DNA from 3 places in the Escherichia marmotae genome. Region 1 is predicted to be linked to each of the others. Evidence: predicted binding sites of a transcription regulator. Region 1 holds the regulator's gene; each other region holds the start of a gene.

Region 1 (2,198 bases):
GTTTCGCGCGGCGTTATGCAAACCCGAGTCATCGGATTTAACGGTACACTGATATTGACGCTCATAATGTAAAAAGGTTCTTTCAATGGCCAATAATACCACTGGATTCACTCGAATTATCAAAGCTGCTGGCTATTCCTGGAAAGGGTTACGCGCAGCATGGATCAACGAAGCGGCATTCCGTCAGGAAGGCGTTGCGGTATTGTTGGCGGTGATCATCGCCTGCTGGCTGGATGTGGACGCGATAACCCGCGTACTGCTTATTAGCTCCGTCATGTTGGTCATGATCGTAGAAATTCTCAATAGCGCCATCGAGGCCGTAGTTGACCGTATTGGCTCCGAATACCATGAGCTTTCCGGGCGAGCGAAAGATATGGGGTCCGCGGCGGTGTTGATCGCGATTATCGTCGCAGTGATTACCTGGTGCATCCTGTTATGGTCGCATTTTGGATAACCCTTCCAGAATTCGATAAATCTCTGGTTTATTGTGCAGTTTATGGTTCCAAAATCACCTTTTGCTGTATATACTCACAGCATAACTGTATATACACCCAGGGGGCGGAATGAAAGCGTTAACGGCCAGGCAGCAAGAGGTGTTTGATCTCATTCGTGATCACATCAGCCAGACAGGTATGCCGCCGACGCGTGCGGAAATCGCGCAGCGTTTGGGGTTCCGTTCCCCAAATGCGGCTGAAGAACATCTGAAGGCGCTGGCACGCAAAGGCGTTATTGAAATTGTTTCCGGCGCATCGCGCGGGATCCGTCTGTTGCATGAAGAGGAAGAAGGGCTGCCGCTGGTAGGCCGTGTGGCTGCTGGTGAACCGCTTCTGGCGCAACAGCATATTGAAGGTCATTATCAGGTCGATCCTTCCCTGTTCAAACCGAATGCCGATTTCCTGCTGCGCGTCAGCGGGATGTCGATGAAAGATATCGGCATTATGGATGGCGATCTGCTGGCAGTGCATAAAACCCAGGATGTACGTAATGGTCAGGTCGTTGTCGCGCGTATTGATGACGAAGTTACCGTTAAACGTCTGAAAAAGCAGGGTAATAAAGTCGAACTGCTGCCAGAAAACAGTGAGTTTAAACCGATTGTCGTTGACCTTCGTCAGCAGAGCTTCACTATTGAAGGGCTGGCAGTTGGGGTTATTCGCAACGGCGACTGGCTGTAATATATCTCTGATACCGCGATGCCGCCTGGCGTCGCGGTTTGTTTTTCATCTCTCTTCATCAGGCTTGTCGGCATGGCATTCCTCACTTCATCTGATAAAGCGCTCTGGCATCTCGCCTTACCCATGATCTTCTCCAATATTACCGTTCCTTTGCTGGGGTTGGTTGATACGGCGGTTATTGGTCATCTTGATAGTCCGGTTTATCTGGGCGGCGTGGCGGTTGGTGCAACGGCGACCAGCTTTCTCTTTATGCTGTTGCTGTTTTTGCGTATGAGTACTACCGGGCTTACTGCACAGGCTTTTGGTGCTCAAAATCCTCAGGCATTAGCGCGGGCGCTGGTGCAGCCGTTGCTGTTGGCGTTGGGGGCTGGGGCGTTGATTGCTCTACTGCGTACGCCGATTATCGATCTGGCGCTGCATATTGTTGGTGGTAGCGAAGCAGTGCTGGAACAGGCGCGGCGCTTTCTTGAAATCCGTTGGCTAAGCGCCCCGGCGTCGCTGGCGAATCTGGTGCTGCTTGGCTGGTTGCTCGGTGTGCAATATGCCCGTGCGCCAGTGATTTTGTTAGTGGTTGGCAATATCCTCAACATTGTGCTGGATATCTGGCTGGTGATGGGACTGCATATGAACGTGCAGGGCGCAGCGCTGGCGACGGTTGTTGCAGAATATGCGACGTTGCTGATTGGTCTGCTCATGGTACGTAAAATCCTCAAACTGCGCGGTATCTCCGGCGAAATGCTGAAAACAGCCTGGCGAGGAAACTTCCGTCGCTTACTGGCGCTTAACCGCGACATCATGCTTCGCTCATTGCTGTTGCAACTCTGCTTTGGCGCAATAACGGTTATTGGCGCGCGGCTGGGGAGCGATATTATCGCTGTTAACGCGGTTCTGATGACGTTACTCACCTTCACCGCCTATGCGTTGGATGGCTTTGCCTACGCCGTTGAAGCGCATTCTGGTCAGGCGTATGGCGCGCGTGACGGTAGTCAATTGCTGGATATCTGGCGCGCAGCGTGCCGCCAGTCA
Region 2 (2,198 bases), 1.4 Mb from region 1:
TTAATTGTCGACTCCGGCAATGATGCTTGTGTTGCGCTGGCTGATTATATTGCTGGTGGGCAACGGCAGTTTGTTGAAATGATGAACAATTACGCCGAGAAGTTGCATCTAAAGGATACGCATTTTGAAACGGTACATGGTCTGGATGCGCCGGGTCAGCATAGTTCAGCCTACGATTTAGCCGTACTTTCGCGCGCCATCATTCATGGTGAACCTGAGTTTTATCATATGTACAGTGAGAAAAGCCTCACCTGGAACGGCATCACCCAGCAAAACCGTAACGGCTTATTATGGGATAAAACCATGAATGTCGATGGCCTGAAAACCGGACATACTTCCGGGGCCGGGTTTAATCTCATTGCTTCGGCTGTGGATGGTCAGCGTCGACTCATTGCGGTGGTGATGGGGGCTGAAAGCGCAAAAGGTCGTGAAGAAGAGGCGAGAAAGCTACTGCGTTGGGGACAACAGAACTTTACTACGGTGCAAATTTTACATCGTGGGAAAAAGATTGGCACAGAACGCATCTGGTATGGCGATAAAGAAAAGATTGCGCTTGGAACCGAACAAGAGTTCTGGATGGTGCTGCCAAAAGCGGAGATTCCGAATATCAAAGCAAAATACACCCTTAATGATAAAGAACTGACCGCGCCAATTAATGCCCATCAGCAGGTTGGGGAAATTGAACTTTACGATCGGGATAAACAGGTGGCGCACTGGCCGCTGGTCACCCTGGAATCCGTCAGTGAAGGCGGCATGTTTTCCCGGTTGAGCGATTATTTCCACCATAAGGCCTGACCTTTCTTTTGCAGCAGACTGGCAGGAGTGCGAGTCTGCTCGCATAATCAACACTCATTCCTTGTGGTTTTTATATTGCAAATGTACTGTACATAAAACCAGTATTAATGGAGGCATCATGAACTACGAGATTAAACAGGAAGATAAACGTACCGTTGCAGGTTTCCATCTCGTTGGCCCGTGGGAACAGACGGTAAAGCAAGGTTTTGAGCAGTTGATGATGTGGGTAGACGACAAAAATATCGTGCCAAAGGAGTGGGTAGCGGTCTATTACGATAATCCAGACGAAACACCCGCCGAAAAGTTACGTTGTGACACCGTCGTCTCGGTGGCAGATGACTTCACTCTCCCCGAAAACAGTGAGGGCGTCATCCTGACGGAAATTTCTGGAGGTCAGTATGCGGTGGCGGTTGCACGCGTAGTGGGTGATGACTTTGCTAAACCCTGGTATCAGTTCTTTAATACTCTCTTGCAGGACAGCGCTTACGAAATGTTGCCAAAGCCCTGCTTTGAGGTTTATCTGAACAATGGTGCGGAAGAGGGGTATTGGGATATCGAAATGTATGTTGCGGTGCAGCCTAAACAGCGCTGATAAGTGGCACTGGATCAGAGGATAACCCGATTGCTACGCTGTTTTTCGTTATGTAAAAGAGTAAGATTCGTCTGCAGTTTTCTGACAACCAAACCGGGAACGTCTGCTATTCCCGGTTTGCCGGACAGATTTGTTACATAGCGTTATCGTTCCCGGACTGCCAGATTGCATTATGACCGTTTTTTCTCTTATTCCACGGAGTGCCCGCGTGCGTGCCGATAAGTCCTTAAGCCCGTTTGAAATTCGAGTGTACCGCCATTACCGCATTGTGCATGGTACGCGAGTTGCGCTGGCGTTCTTGCTCACCTTTCTCATCATTCGCTTGTTTACCATCCCGGAAAGCACCTGGCCGCTGGTCACTATGGTGGTGATCATGGGGCCAATTTCGTTCTGGGGCAACGTTGTCCCTCGCGCCTTTGAACGTATTGGCGGTACTGTGTTGGGTTCGATATTAGGTCTTATCGCTCTGCAACTGGAGTTAATCTCTTTACCGTTGATGTTAGTCTGGTGTGCTGCAGCCATGTTCCTTTGCGGTTGGCTGGCGCTGGGTAAGAAGCCATATCAAGGTTTATTGATTGGTGTGACGCTGGCAATTGTTGTTGGCTCGCCAACCGGTGAAATTGATACTGCATTATGGCGAAGCGGCGATGTGATCTTCGGCTCTTTACTGGCAATGTTGTTTACCGGCATCTGGCCGCAACGTGCTTTTATCCACTGGCGCATTCAACTGGCGAAAAGTCTCACTGAATATAATCGCGTCTATCAGTCAGCGTTCTCACCGAACTTACTCGAACGTCCACGTCTGGAAAAA
Region 3 (2,198 bases), 440 kb from region 1:
GTGCATCGTAAGTGGGTCGCTCCGCGCTCTTCACAAACGGCAGATGATCGCAGGCGTGATTGCGCGTTGAGCGAATAAACGCTTCCGTAACCGGCTGACGCTGCTCGCCATCGCGAACGGCGGCGTACAGTCGGCTCCACAATCCTTCGCCAAGGGTTTTAGTCACTACCAAACCCTGGCGTTCAAAGCTCTCCACCACCCAATGCGGCAGGGCGGCAATACCCATCCGCGCGGCAACCATCTGAATCAACAATAAGGTGTTATCGACGCTTTTCAGTGACGGACTGACGCCTGCGGGCTGAAGAAAATGCCGCCAGACATCCAGTCGGCTACGCTGCACCGGATAAATTAACAGCGTCTCGCTGGCGAGATCTTCCGGCGTGATCCGCGTTTTCGCAGCCAGTGGATGGTCAGGTGCTAACACCAGACGCACTTCATAATCGAACATTGGCGAGTAATGCAGGCCACTGCGCGGCAGAATATCGGATGTCATCACCAGATCCAGCTCGCCCTGTTGCAACGCGGGCTGCGGGTCAAAGGTTACGCCCGATTTAAAATCCGTCTCGACCTGCGGCCAGTTCTTATGAAAGTTTTCTAACGCGGGCGTCAGCCACTGAATACAGCTATGACATTCGATGGCGATACGCAGGCGAGTCTGCTGCGGTTCATTGCAGGCTTGCAGTGCCTGACTGATTTGCGGCAGTACCTGGTTTGCCAGTTGTAACAGGATTTCTCCCTGCGGCGTAAAGCGTAGCGGCTGGCTTTTACGCACAAATAGCCGGAAGCCAAGACGTTGTTCCAGATCGCTAAACTGGTGAGACAGGGCGGATTGCGTCTGATGCAACGTCGCCGCAGCGGCTGCGAGCGAGCCGCAGTTCCGCAACGCTTGTAGCGTTTTCAGGTGTTTTACTTCGATCATGAAAGTCCTTCACTTCGGCATGAATAATTTGCGCTTGAGGAATATACAGTAACCGCCAATTATGGATGTGTAAACATCTGGACGTCTAAATACTAAAAATTCCATAAGGGGCATATAATGACAATTCTTAATCACACCCTCGGTTTTCCTCGCGTTGGCCTGCGTCGCGAGCTGAAAAAAGCACAAGAAAGTTATTGGGCGGGGAACTCCACGCGTGAAGAATTACTGGCGGTGGGGCGTGAATTGCGTGCCCGTCACTGGGATCAACAAAAGCAGGCCGGTATCGACTTGCTGCCGGTGGGCGACTTTGCCTGGTACGATCATGTTCTGACCACCAGCCTGTTGCTGGGTAACGTTCCGGCGCGTCATCAGAACAAAGATGGTTCTGTAGATATCGACACCCTTTTCCGTATTGGTCGTGGACGTGCGCCAACTGGCGAACCTGCGGCGGCGGCGGAAATGACCAAATGGTTTAACACCAACTATCACTACATGGTGCCGGAGTTCGTTAAAGGGCAGCAATTCAAACTGACCTGGACGCAGTTGCTGGATGAAGTGGATGAGGCGCAGGCGCGGGGCCACAAGGTGAAGCCTGTGCTACTGGGACCGGTCACCTACCTGTGGCTGGGCAAAGTGAAAGGTGAACAGTTTGATCGCCTGAGTCTGCTGAATGACATTCTGCCGGTTTATCAGCAAGTTCTGGCGGAACTGGCAAAACGTGGCATTGAGTGGGTACAGATCGACGAACCGGCGCTGGTACTGGAACTGCCGCAGGCGTGGCTGGACGCGTATAAACCTGCTTACGATGCACTGCAGGGGCAGGTGAAACTGCTGTTGACCACCTATTTTGAAGGCGTAACACCGAACCTCGACACGATTACTGCGCTGCCTGTTCAGGGTCTGCATGTCGACCTCGTACATGGCAAAGATGATGTAGCAGAACTACACAAGCGCCTGCCTTCTGACTGGCTGCTGTCTGCCGGACTGGTCAATGGTCGTAACGTCTGGCGCGCCGATCTCACCGAGAAATATGCGCAAATTAAGGACATTGTCGGTAAACGTGATTTATGGGTGGCATCTTCCTGCTCACTGCTTCATAGCCCTATCGACCTGAGCGTGGAAACGCGCCTTGATGCAGAAGTGAAAAGCTGGTTTGCCTTCGCCCTGCAAAAATGTCATGAACTGGCACTGCTACGCGATGCGTTGAACAGTGGTGACACGGCAGCTCTGGCAGAGTGGAGCGCACCGATTCAGGCGCGCCGTCACTCAACCCGCGTAC

What was found. The regulator LexA, encoded in region 1, represses DNA repair genes until DNA is damaged. The targets are predictions, from matches to a motif close to TNCTGTATGTACATACAGNA.
Region 2: sbmC (DNA gyrase inhibitor SbmC) is a predicted target of LexA. The motif match lies at 880-899, and genes of this name have one in related genera.
Region 3: metR (HTH-type transcriptional regulator MetR) is a predicted target of LexA. The motif match lies at 951-970, and genes of this name have one in related genera.

What each region holds. Positions count from the first base shown of each region.
Region 1 covers NZ_CP025979.1:3,612,903-3,615,100, forward strand. Annotated here, with positions in the region: gene dgkA (diacylglycerol kinase) at 86-454, shown strand; gene lexA (transcriptional repressor LexA) at 564-1,172, shown strand; gene dinF (MATE family efflux transporter DinF) at 1,245-2,198, shown strand, end outside.
Region 2 covers NZ_CP025979.1:389,785-391,982, forward strand. Annotated here, with positions in the region: gene dacD (serine-type D-Ala-D-Ala carboxypeptidase DacD) at 1-795, shown strand, start outside; gene sbmC (DNA gyrase inhibitor SbmC) at 914-1,387, shown strand; gene C1192_RS01850 (FUSC family protein) at 1,596-2,198, shown strand, end outside.
Region 3 covers NZ_CP025979.1:3,175,976-3,178,173, reverse strand. Annotated here, with positions in the region: gene bioP (biotin transporter) at 1-78, shown strand, start outside; gene metR (HTH-type transcriptional regulator MetR) at 1-919, opposite strand, end outside; gene metE (5-methyltetrahydropteroyltriglutamate--homocysteine S-methyltransferase) at 1,037-2,198, shown strand, end outside.